4 regions of the Desulfovibrio simplex genome follow, and region 3 is predicted to be linked to each of the others. Evidence: predicted binding sites of a transcription regulator. Region 3 holds the regulator's gene; each other region holds the start of a gene.
The links. Region 3 encodes sigma-54, which starts transcription at its own class of promoters, with help from an activator protein. Its sites were predicted from a motif close to CTGGCACGGNNNNTGCTT; they were not measured.
Positions count from the first base shown of each region.

Region 1: a site for sigma-54 is predicted at 1,984-2,001, ahead of ACZ5DH_RS02140 (DVU0150 family protein). Genes of this name have one in related genera too.
Region 2: a site for sigma-54 is predicted at 1,554-1,571, ahead of ACZ5DH_RS11240 (VgrG-related protein). Genes of this name have one in related genera too.
Region 4: a site for sigma-54 is predicted at 1,250-1,267, ahead of ACZ5DH_RS01665 (SHOCT domain-containing protein). Genes of this name have one in related genera too.

Region 1 covers NZ_AP042377.1:530,704-533,729, reverse strand. The annotation lists gene ACZ5DH_RS02150 (DUF4881 domain-containing protein) at 1-494, opposite strand, end outside; gene ACZ5DH_RS02145 (sulfite exporter TauE/SafE family protein) at 508-1,572, opposite strand; gene ACZ5DH_RS02140 (DVU0150 family protein) at 1,584-1,889, opposite strand; gene ACZ5DH_RS02135 (sigma 54-interacting transcriptional regulator) at 2,134-3,026, shown strand, end outside.
Region 2 covers NZ_AP042377.1:2,694,257-2,697,282, forward strand. The annotation lists gene ACZ5DH_RS11235 (glycosyltransferase family 9 protein) at 1-64, opposite strand, end outside; gene ACZ5DH_RS11240 (VgrG-related protein) at 82-1,284, opposite strand; gene ACZ5DH_RS11245 (hypothetical protein) at 1,902-2,570, opposite strand.
Region 3 covers NZ_AP042377.1:1,323,175-1,326,200, reverse strand. The annotation lists gene hpf (ribosome hibernation-promoting factor, HPF/YfiA family) at 1-422, opposite strand, end outside; gene rpoN (RNA polymerase factor sigma-54) at 569-1,993, opposite strand; gene ACZ5DH_RS05485 (CTP synthase) at 2,242-3,026, opposite strand, start outside.
Region 4 covers NZ_AP042377.1:399,793-402,818, reverse strand. The annotation lists gene ACZ5DH_RS01670 (ATP-binding protein) at 1-1,052, opposite strand, end outside; gene ACZ5DH_RS01665 (SHOCT domain-containing protein) at 1,363-1,587, shown strand; gene ACZ5DH_RS01660 (hypothetical protein) at 1,644-1,844, shown strand; gene ACZ5DH_RS01655 (hypothetical protein) at 2,100-2,693, shown strand; gene ACZ5DH_RS01650 (hypothetical protein) at 3,013-3,026, opposite strand, start outside.

The sequences.
Region 1 (3,026 bases), 790 kb from region 3:
CAGGCATAGACCGGCAGGTCGATTTCGCTGGCGGGCACCTTGAAGGTGATCAGGGCGCTCAGACGGCTGGAGTACACCGTAACTGTCTGCTGTTCCTTGTCCACGACGGGGAACGTCTTGCCAGCCACCTTGGGATGCTTGGGCTGGATGTTCTTTTCCACGTCCACGAACTGCACGGGAATTTCGCGCACGGTCTTGGCATCGTTGTCATAAATGAGCACTGTGTTCTTGGCCAGATCTATCATCAGACGACCGCCCACTACGGGAGTGGGGCCCATTTCGCCGGGGGCTGCGGGCAACTTGTAGGTATGCGCGCCGCCACTGTAATGGGGGTTGAACTGGTCATGGGTAACGTCAACAACGATGGTTATTGTTTTGGCTTCGGGATTGAAGGCCACACAGCGGCCCTGCTCCACTCCGCCTTCAAAGTTGCAGGCGGCAAGAAAGGTGGTCAGTCCAAGAACCATTATAAGCAGCAAACTACGAATCTTCATGGCTGTGTTCCTCCTAGCTGTTCGCTGCCCGCATCTTCTTGGCGGCCAATTCCGCCTTGGCGCCCTGCACCATCTTCACCGCGATGTAGATGGAAATGGCACTCACGAAACCAAGCACTTCAACTGTGGCCAGAGGGCCAAGCAGCCAGCCCCAGGACGGGAATTCAGCCTGAAGGAGCTTGAGCACAACTGACATAAGGCAGCCGAGCACGGCCAGACCAAAGACAAAACGGATGCCGTAACCCTTGACATATTTGGTGGCCACCACGCCTATCTGCGCTCCAACGGCAGCGCCAGCCAGCATGATGAGGGCGGCCAGGAGCTCCACGCGACCCTTGTACGCGTAGGACGCCGTTCCATACAGGCCGGAAATGGCAACTTCAAAGAGGTCCGTGCCCACTGCCAGATGGGTGGGGCAGCCCACAAGATAGACGAGAGCGGGCATACGGATGAGACCGCCGCCGATACCGAGGATACCGGCCAGCCAGCCCGTGAAAAAGCTGACCATGATGGGCAGCCACGCAGAGCAGGTGATGTTGGCATGCTTGTAGTGTACAACGGGAGGAATCCTGATAGCTTGAAGGCGTGAAGCCCAGTCAATACCCACAGCGGTGGCGTCCAGTTCCTTGTGCTGCGCCTTGGCCTCGCGCTCCTTGCGACGGCGCACGGCGGCGTCGTGGAAGACCAGCCAGGCAATGGAGATGAGCAGCACCACGTAAAGCCAGCGCACGACCTTGTCCACCGAACCGATGCGCTCAAGCCACATGACCATCTGCGCGCCGATTTCAACGCCGATGACCGTACCGATGAGCATGGTGATGCCCAGCATGTAGTCGACGTTGCCGAACTTGCCGTGACGCATGGTCGAAATAAGTGATTTACCGGCCATCTGCGCAACGTCAGTGCCGATGGCAAAGGCCATGGGGAAGCCCAGGATGTTCAGACCGGGGGTCACCATCCATGCGCCGCCCAGCCCGAAAAAGCCGCCGATAATACCCACGCCAAACCCAAGAATGATCAGTCCCGGCCAAAAAATGTTCACGCCGGAAATGGGCATCAAAATATACAGCCATTCCATACTGTGCCCCCTTACTTTTCGGCCAGTTCGCGGTGCTTGAGGTCAATGCCGATATGCGTCATGACGATGTCGGCCAACCAGCCCAGAATACATCCCACGATGGGAATGATGAGCATGGTCAGGATGGCGAAAAACAGATGGCTTTCATTGTACATTTCAGCCCACCAGTACAGGATGCCGTCCAGCTTGCGCGTATCGGCCACAATGACCACCGCCGCTTCCTTTCCTCCGCCGGCTGCCAAGGCCATGCCAGGCATGGCGGCAAGCATGAACGCGCAGCCTGCCAGCCACGTCATGAGCTTGCGCATCTTTTTCATAAAACCCTCCACTCAGTTTGCGGTCCCTTTAGACTCTTTTCGGCTGTTCCCACACCGGGCCACACCGACTGTCACGCAGTGAATGTGAAAAAGATAGCAATCCTCGTGCCATTGCATGATATTTGCCGTAATTCTCTGATTTTTTCCTCCGTTTGCACGAAACATCTTGCCAGTTTTTCGCAACTATCCTATAGTCGCCACAAAGATTGCGCTTTTTTGCGCAACCACAAAAGGGGGCTCCCTGATGCGCTTCTACAGAACGCTTCCCGGCGGCAGCACGTTGGACATCACCTCCTTTTTCATGAACCGCAGCCTTGTCAGCCGCATGCTCATACTGGGGCTCCCCCTGCTGGCTGTGGTTCTGCTTCTTATCTTTGTCGCCACCGGCAGCAGCATCGAAAACATCGTCAATCGCGCAATAGCGCGCAACGCGCAGCTTCAGGCCCAGGGCATGAGGCTGGCTCTTGAGCATGCGCTGGCAGAAACACGCAACCAGCTGCTCATTCTGGCCGCCGGATCAATGGATCCGGCGGACATGAAGAACAGGCTGGAGTTCCGCACGAAAGCCGACGGCCTGCATTACCGCGAGGTGGCCTACCTGGGTCTGGCCCCCGAAAGCCGCTACCTTCTGCTCAACCACGAGGGCCAGGTCATCAATGTGCCCATGCAGGTGGCGCTGGACAGCCCCTCAAGCCCGTTTCACAACCTCAGCGGCGATCAGCGGCCCGGGTATGTCAATGTGGGGCAACCCATGGAGGCCGTATACTCCATGGTGCCGGTCAACAATTCCCTTCAGGGCCTGTCTCTTTATGTGCTGCGCTTTTTTACGGCCGTGCATGACAGGGAGGGCAACTTCAAGGGCTACCTCCTGCTGTCCCTTGATATGAAGGACCTGCGGAACATCATCTCGCGCTATTCATCTCCCGAGGCCCCCATAGCGGCGTCAGGCTCCGAAACCCGCGTGCGCAGCCTGTTTTTCGACAGGGACGGCTGGATGCTGTTTCAATCCGAAACGCCCGACGCGACTCTGGCAGGCAAAAGCCTGGCCAACGATTCCGTTCGGGCGGGATTTTGGGGTGATTACGGACGTCCCGGCTTCAGCATGGCTTTTCGCCCAAGTCCGGAACATATCAACTA
Region 2 (3,026 bases), 1.4 Mb from region 3:
TGTCGCAGCGGGGCGAAACGGGGGGGCACGGTATGTCTGAAGCGTGTGGCGCGGCAGTATTCATAAGGTACAGGGGGTGTATCAGGCCAGATTGGAACTGTGCCCGTCATCCAGAAGATTGAGCGCCAGGGTGCGCTCCTGGCGGAAGCGGTTCTGCACCGCAGCCTGCACCTCGCTGGTGGAAGAACCGAACTGACCGGCGCGCACCTTGTACACGTTGGTAATGAGCCTGCGCTCATATCCGGGATCGTTGGGGCTGCCGCTCATGTCGTCCGCCCTGGCGAAAATGCGTGCCGCCCCCGTGGGCCCGTGCTGCACGGCCGTGCTCCAGATGACCTCGCGCATGGCGGTGGAGAGCTTGTCCGCATCAAGCGAGGTGCGCTGGGCTATGGCATCTACCGCGGGCTTGTAGTGGCTTTCACGCACGAAGGCCTCCTGAAGTTCCTCAAAGCGCTCGGGCTGTTCATTGGCAATGGCGCGCCAGACATCGGGCATGGCTCCCTTGCGGCTGCCCGTATTGCCGGGGCCGGCCGAGCGCAGCCTTTTGGAAAGCTCCGGCGCTTCGCTGTCCAGAAAATCAAGAAAATCACCGAGGCTGCCCGCGCGCGAAGACACCTGATACTTGCCGTATGAGGTTCCGCCGTTGCGGTCATAGCCCACGGCGGCAATGCCGTCGCGGCCAGACTCAAACTGGGCCGAAAGCTTGCCCATTTCAAGGTCTTCCGCACTGGCTTTACGTCGCGCCTGACGCGCTTTGCCCTGCCCCTGGGGGCGGGAATGCACAAAATCAGAGACGTTGAAACCGCTCATCTTGTCGCCCAGAGCGCTTGTCATGGAGCGCAGATGGCGGGCCGTGCCCATGCTGCGGGCCAGATCCAGGGTGGAGCCGCCGCCGCCCACACTTTGCATGAGGCCCTCAATTGCCTGCGTCTCACGCATATCCGTCTGTGCCTTGTTGAACACCTGAGCGCGCATAAGGTCGCTGGGGCTGCGCCCGGCCAGCACCATGCTGTTTCGCCCTGGCGTCTGACCACCTACTTGGCCGCCTATCTGGCCGCCTGCAAGATTGACGGGCATGCCTGCCCCGGCAGGCGCCTGTGCGCTCTGATTCTGCGCGGCCTGCTGCGATTTCGCGCTGTCTTCTGCCTGACGCGCCTGCCCCTGCATGACAGCGGCAAAACTGGACCCACCCGTGGCGGCAGCGGGCGCAGAACGACGCTGTCCGGCCTGCTGGCCCTGCTGTGCCTCGGTGGGTGGACGGATAAGAAAATTTGAAAGCGCCATATAATCATTCCTCCTGGAGCATCCGACTTTGAGAATTTACATTTTTCAAAGTCGCAGAACGCCCGCATCGTCGCGTAACAGCGTCAGTAATCAGCAATATCGTCTGTTCCGATCTCCGGTTTGCGGCCAGCAAAAAAATCGGTCATTTTTTAAAAGCGGCATCAAAGCCGTGCCTGCGGCTTTGATGCCAACGCCCACTCGTGTAGTCGCCAGAACCGTTTCGTTCCGCATCTGCGCACGGCGGCCGAACTGCCGCCCCGTACGAGGGGAAGCAAGGACAATGCCAAGGCATTAAAGATATGACATTGCAGCGAGTTGGCTTGGGGTTGGCGCAGGGGGCAGCATGGCGGAGTTGGCTACGGCAAGGGTTTGGACGGGATTGCGCCAGAATGTCGACACAGTGCTGAAACGCTTTTTGCCCTGAACCGCACGCGGGGATAGGGAGAGCACGGGAGCACGGCGTGAACCCGCGCGAGGCAACGTGAGAAACCACGGGGCAGCATGCGGGGACCACGGGGGACAAGCCGCCCTGGCTGGGCGCAGCAACACATGCCGCAAAGCCGAAAAAGGGCGCGGGTAAACGCAGCCTGCCTTGATGCGGCAGCTTCAAGCACGGATTAAAAATCCAGCTTGAACTGCATGCCCATGCCCAGTACGGAATCGGGCTGTTTGTTGTTGGAAGGGCGTTCGCGGTGTTCGTTTCTGAGTATGAGCTCCGGGCCAAGGCCGATATTCATGTCCTCGTTCACTTCGGTGTCGGCATAGGCGCGCACCACGTGGCGGCTTTCCATACTCAGGTTCTCGTCAGGCGACACGCTGCTTGTGACCGATTCACGCCAGGGGGAACTCTCGTCGTCCACGCTCAGGGCGAGGGCTCCCTTTTTTTTGCTCTTTTCCGCCTGGCTCAGGGCGCTGTCGATGCCCTTGGAGGTGTTCACCACCTGACCGGGGGCAATATCTTTCGGCACAGGGCTGCCAACGGCACGTCCCTGCAGATTGCTGGCGGGCATACCCTGGAGCTGCCATGCGTCACGGCTGCTGCCCTCACTGAAGGTCCACTCCCGCGCGTGCAGAGAATTTTTCTGCTTTTTCACCGGGATCTGCCTGACAGAAGAGGCCGCGGGAGCTTTCTGGATTTTTCCCACGACTGGCGTTTCCTTTTTCGCCTTGTCCGCCGCCTGGGCGTTTTGCCCCTGCACAATGGTGCCGGCAGCGCGAGAGGACGGCACGGGGGCCGCCACCAGCACGAAAAAGAGAAGAAGAACGGTGCACACTGTCTTGTCCATAATTGCTCATACGATAGTCGCTCAAGGTTGTAAAGTTCTTGCCAAGAACCGCCCACGACGCCCCGGCTGGCAAAGGTGCGCCCACTGTGCCGCATCCATATTCCGGAATTCCAAATTTTCCGCATGCGTCGGAGTTTGGAGCCATTGCACCCTGAAACGGCCCGCCGGTGCGGCAGCGGGCGCACGTGCGAAGAGGTGTGCGGCCGCTTGTCCTTGCTGTTAGAGCAATTTCATAATGAAATTGCTCTGGCGGATGCGGGAGCAGACGCCCGCCACGGAGGCGTAAGCGCAGCTTCAGCCGTTGCCCGCAGGGCTTACGGATGAAGACAGCACCGCAATTTATTTGCGCTGTTAAACGCCGAAGTGAGCGTGCCTCAAACTTTGAAAATGTATATTTTCAAAGTTAATCTGCTCTAGTGCTGATAACCCCTGAATGGCGTGATGTTTTAAAAACCT
Region 3 (3,026 bases):
ATAAGCGCCTCATCAAGGTGCAGCGGCTTGGTGGCAAGGCGGTCAGTGCCTTCAACCGGTTGCGCCACTTCAGCCTCTGCGTCAAGGTTATAGGTAAAGACGTCAACATCGGCAGAGCGAGCCTTACGGCGTTGCGTCTTGACCCGCGAAACCTGGCGTTTGATCTGTGCCTCGACCTTGTCTGTCACAAGGTCGATGGCGGCATACATATCTGAAGTCTGTTCCGTTGCGTTTATATGCAAACCTTCGCCAACAACCGTCACTTCGCAGCGATGACGAAACTTGTCCACAGTAAGCACAACGCTTACCTCAAGACCGGAAGACTTGCCAAAAAAACGCCCCAGCTTTTCCATGCGGCGTCGGGCATACTTTTTAAGATGGTCGGAGGCTTCAAAGTTTTTGAAGGCAAAAGAGATGTTCATATAATCCTCCTTATGATGTCAGTTCCCGGCATGGAGAACTGTGGAACCCGTCTTTTGAACGACGGTGGAAATTTGATGAACCATCTTGTTTTAAAAATTTTTTGCCTCAGGCGGGCAGCGGCGCTTGTGCCGCGCCAAGGCCAAGGTCAGAAATGTTCCTTGCGTCTTGAAGACGACGGAATATCAAGGGCAGTGCGGTACTTGGCCACAGTGCGACGTGCGATGTTGACCTTAAGGTGCTCTTTCAGCATTTCGCCAATGCGTTCATCGCTCAGGGGAGACCTGGTGTCTTCGTCAGCAATGAACTTCTTGATGAGGGCTTTAACGCTCTCAGAGCCGACCTGGCTGCCGTCATCAAGCTCCAGACCGCTGTTGAAGAAAAATTTCAGTTCAAAAATGCCGTGCGGCGTCGCCACGTACTTGTTTGTTGTTATGCGGCTTACCGTGGATTCATGCATGCTGATGTCATCAGCGATATCCTTGAGAATAAGCGGTGCCAGACGCGTCACGCCATCCTCGAAAAAGGGCTGCTGGTGCCGGACGATGCTTTCCATCACTTTGTACAGGGTGCGCTGGCGCTGATAGAGGCTCTTGATGAGCCAGCTGGCCGAGCGCATTTTTTCTGTACAGTATTCTTTTTCCTTATCTGAGGATCCCTTCATGTCCATCTGGCTCAGATTGGAAAGCTGCAACTGCGGCAAGCCATCCTCGTTGAGCAGAATGACGAACTCATCGCCCATTTTGTACACAAAAACATCAGGGCTCACATAGGTTGGTTCGCCACCGCCAAAACTGGCTCCAGGCAGGGGATCAAGGCTCTGGATGATGTCCAGATATTCTTTCAGTTCCTCCATATCCAGCTTGAATTTGCGCAGCAGGGGCTTGTAGCGCTTGGCTTCAAGGTCCTCCAGGTGCGAGCGCACGAGTTCAAGCAGTATGGGGTCGCGGTCATACTTCAGGCTTTTTATCTGTACGAGCAGGCATTCACGGGCATCACGGGCGGCCACGCCCACAGGATCAAACAGTTGCACCTTTTCAAGCACCGTCTGAACTTCAGCCGTATCAGACTCCGTCATCTGTGCGATTTCTTCCAGGCTGGCGTGCAGATACCCGGCAGAAGAAAGGTTGCCGATGATGACTTCGCCTATGTCTTTTTGTGTCTCTGTGAGGGAGGAAAGACGCAACTGCCACAGCAGGTGGCCTTCGAGGGTGGGCTTGGCCGAGTAGCGCGCTTCAAGGGGCGAAATATCTTCAGCAACCTCAAACTCGCGTGGCTGCACAAGGCGGGGAGTGCTTGCGAACTCTCCCAGGTAATCTTCCCAGTCGGCATCCTTGGCCAGGTCTTGATCGTACACCTCTTCGGCGGCTTTTTCCCGCCTGTCATCGCCTGAATCTGGCGAAGTGTCATCGCCCTGGGATTCTTCAAGAAAAGGATTGTCCAGCATTTCCTGCTGCACAGTCTCGAGAAGCTCCATGCGTGAGAGCTGGAGCAGCTTGATGGCCTGCTGTAATTGCGGGGTCATCACGAGCTGCTGAGTCAGTTTTAATTGCTGTCGAAGTTCCAGTGCCATGAGCCTGTTCCGTCTTGAAAGGTCAGCAGAAAATATTTTATTTACAAGTAGTGTGCCATAGTGGCAAAAATTATGCAATAGCCAGAGGTTGCGCGACCAAAAAACAAACCAATCCGTGAGCTGGCCCAAGCTTTGCATCATTGTTTTCAAGGTGTTGGCTTCAAGAACCGCAGCTGGTCCTGAAACGGAAAAAGGGAGGTCGCCCTCCCTTCTTCCTGTCATCAAATTATGATGCGATCATGCAAGCCTTACACCTTGGCGTGCTTTTTGGCTGCCGTGATAAATTCACGGAACAGCGGATGCGCGGCCATGGGCCTGGATTTGAATTCGGGGTGGAACTGACAGCCCAAAAACCAGGGGTGGTCGGGCAGTTCCACTATCTCCACAAGGTTTCCGTCCGGTGAAGTGCCGCTGAAAACCATGCCTTTTTCCGCCAGAGCATCCCTGAATTCGTTATTGAATTCATAGCGGTGGCGGTGGCGCTCTTCAACCAGCTCTTTCTTGTACGCCTCAAACGCGCGAGAATTGGGCAGAACCTTGCACGGGTAGGATCCAAGGCGCATGGTGCCGCCCTTGTCGCTGCCAGCGTCGCGTTTTTCAACGTTCTTGGTGCGGAAATCGTACCATTCGGTCATGAGGTAAATGACCTTGTGCTTGGAGCGGTGGTCGAATTCTTCGGAGTTTGCGTCGGCCATTTCCGCCACATGACGGGCAAATTCGATGACAGCGCATTGCATGCCCAGGCAGATGCCAAAGAAGGGCACTTTTTTTTCACGCGCATACCGGATGGCCACGATCTTGCCTTCAACGCCACGGTATCCAAAGCCGCCGGGAACCAGAATGCCGTCGCAGCCTTTCAACTGTTCCGCCACATTGCTGTCGTCAATGTTTTCGGAATTAACGTAGCGCAGATTCACCTGAACGCGGTTGGCCACGCCGCCGTGGATCAGAGCTTCATGCAGGCTTTTATACGCCTCTTTCAGGTCCACGTACTTGCCCACAATGGCAATGGTAACCGTGCCCTTGGGATCGG
Region 4 (3,026 bases), 920 kb from region 3:
AGAAGGCCCAGAGGCAGATTGGCGACCACTTCTGACGCCATGGCCCGCGAATCGCGCAGCATCTTGCGTGAATGGCGGTAATTCTGCGCCCAGAACAGTGAAACAAAGCCCGCAAGGCCCAAAGCCGCCACCAGGGCGGCCGACATGGCGTTATAGCGCAGGTCCGCCGCCAGCGCCGCCTCAAAGGGTTTGAGATCAAGCCCCACCACGACCACGCCCTGCGGCTGACGGGGCTGCCCCGGATGCAGTTGGGCAGCCGGCCAGGCGCTGCCGTCCCCCGGCATTCCGGGAGCGGGCCGCCTCAAGTCCGGCTGCGGGCCGCCCGTAACGCCCGACATGCCCGGCCCCGCGGGCTGTGGCAGTGGCTCCATTCTTCTGGGCGACATGGGGCCATGGGGCATATCCGTGCCCACCACGCCCCTGCTGCGCCCCATGCCGTGCTGCCCGTGCCCGCGCATGGGCAAAGGCATTGGGCGGTCATCTTCCAGCGGAACAAAAGCGCGGTATACCTCAAAAACTTTTCTGTCGCCCCACTGGCGCAGACGCCATGCGGGTTTTTCCGTCACCTGCACCGCCGTGGGCATGATAATGGTCAAAGCTTTTTCGCCCTGTTGCGCCTGCGCGGCGACCCTGCCGTCGCCGACTGATCCCGACCCGGCTGCATATCTGCCATCATTGCCCCGGCTTCTGTCGCGGGTGCGCACTGGCACGCTGTAGGCCAGCATTTCTCCCGCATTGTTGGCCACAGCCATAAAAACAATGCCGGGCTGCTTGGCCGTTTCCGCCAGCAGGGACTGCAGCCCGTCCGAATTGCCCAGAGGGGTGCACAAACCCGTGCGCGCGCCCGCCTCCAGGGCCCATATGAGGGCCTCGGCCCGGTCCAGGAGGTTCTGTATCATATACGTCTTGCCGCGCTGGGTGCTCCGCACGGCAAGAGCCGAAATGGTCAGACCAAGAATAATGGCTATGCCCACGATCATCCAGGGAGAAAGCCCCAAATGCAGGGCGCGCGCTCCTCTGATGGAGAATAATCTTGAAAATCTGCTCTTCATGGCCTGTCCTTGTGTGGCTGAATGTCCCTATTATGTATTTTTTACTCATCTGGTCAAGGGTGCTGGTAAAAATTGGACACAGCCGTGCCAATGTGGGTAAAAAATGGACAATATCCATCAGACCAGGATACTGCCCAAAAGCGTCCACAATAAAATAAAATTAATTACTATCTAATGTTATAAGAAAACGCACAACGTTGGCACGAGCTTTGCCTTATAGGGGGCAAGAGCGCGTGAAAACGCGCAAACAGGTGACAGCGCAACCCCGCCCCAATGCAGGGCGCGCCCGGTCTCACCGGGAGGACACATAATGCATGCTTGTAATTATCTGAATTTTTTCGGCTGGGGTGGCGGTTGGATAGGAATGCTTCTTGCGGTTACGGTGCTGGTTCTGGCGATTTACTGTATCTTTCGCTTTATTGGACGCAAACCCTGCAACTTTGACCGCCGCGACACGCTGAACATTTTGAAACGACGCCTTGCTTCCGGCGAAATAACACCGGAAGAATACGAAAAGCTTAAAAACGTGATCTGATATTCCTTTCAGGAAACAATCAAGAGCACGATACATATACAGTCAAGGAGACCATCATGAAAACTTCAACCATCAAACCCTCGTTCATCTTTGCATCCTTGGCCCTTGTGTTCGCCATGGCCCTCACCGCCCTGCCCGTGCACGCCCAGAATGCCACAAGCACCGGAACTGCCTCTCCCTGGTGCGGCAACGGCGGCAGCGGTCACGGCGGCTACGGCCCCCACGGTCCCCATGGCGGCAGCCACATGGGCCGGTAAGCCCCGGCCGCAGACGCCCTGAAACCCCAAGGACCACACATGAGACGCCTTACCAACGTTCTTGGCAGACAATCACAACAGCGGCGTCGCTGTCCGGCTGCGGCGGCCATAGGGGGCCGGGCTGGCAAGGCAGAAATGGCATATACGGCCCCCTGAATCACCCGTTCGCATACACGGTAACGACGCACTGCGGCGCCAAGGTCCGCACAAAGACAAAAAACTTCGGCCTCAACCGAACATTATAAAGGACACACCATGAAAACATCCAAATTTGCTTCTACCACTGCGGCGCTCGCTCTTGTAGCCCTGCTTGGAACCGCCGGCATCGCCAGCAGCGCCCCGGCCGAAGTTCCCGCTCCCCCTGCGGCCGGCCGGATGGGCCAGCATATGGGTCCCCATATGAACATGACTCCTGAACAGATCAACGCCATACAGGACATCCACAAGGAATTCGGCCCCAAGATGCAGCCGCTCTTCCAGCAGAAGTACGGCAAGCAGGCCGAGATCAACGCCCTGCTCTATCAGGGAGTGAAGCCTGACGATCCGAGGATCGTGGCCCTGCAGAAGGATGTGAAGGACGTGGACGGCAAGCTGTACCAGCTTGACGGCGCCATGCGCAAGCAGATGCAGGATAAGGGCGTTCCCTACATGGGCGGTCACGGTATGGGCCGCGGCATGATGGGCGGCATGGGCGACTGCCCCGGCATGGGCGGCAAGGGCATGATGGGCCCGCGCGGCGGCCACGGCGGCCCCGGTAATCACGGCGGCCCCGGCATGCACGGCGGCGGCTACGGCATGGGCATGATGAACCAGCCCGCTGACACCGCCCCCAACGCCAAGACCAACTAAGCTTTTCGACTGACACCAGCCTACGGGCGGCTGCCTCAGGCGGCCGCCCGGCAACAGAACACGCGCAATTTGCCTGCGCACCTTCATGACGGTAAGCCCGTAGACTTCGAGAGTGCCACTCTCTTGATATATAGCCAATTCATAGAGCCAGTTCCCTGAACGGATCCTTCGGGGCGCACCAGCCCTTCAGCGCCCCGGGGGATCACACAAGTCCAACCCTGACACGCACACTCCCTCTCCAACGACACTCCCACAAAAACAAAAAAGCCGTGAACCCCTGATGTTCACGGCTTTTTTGCAATCTGCTCACAAGGAAAAATCAGACGTTGTAGT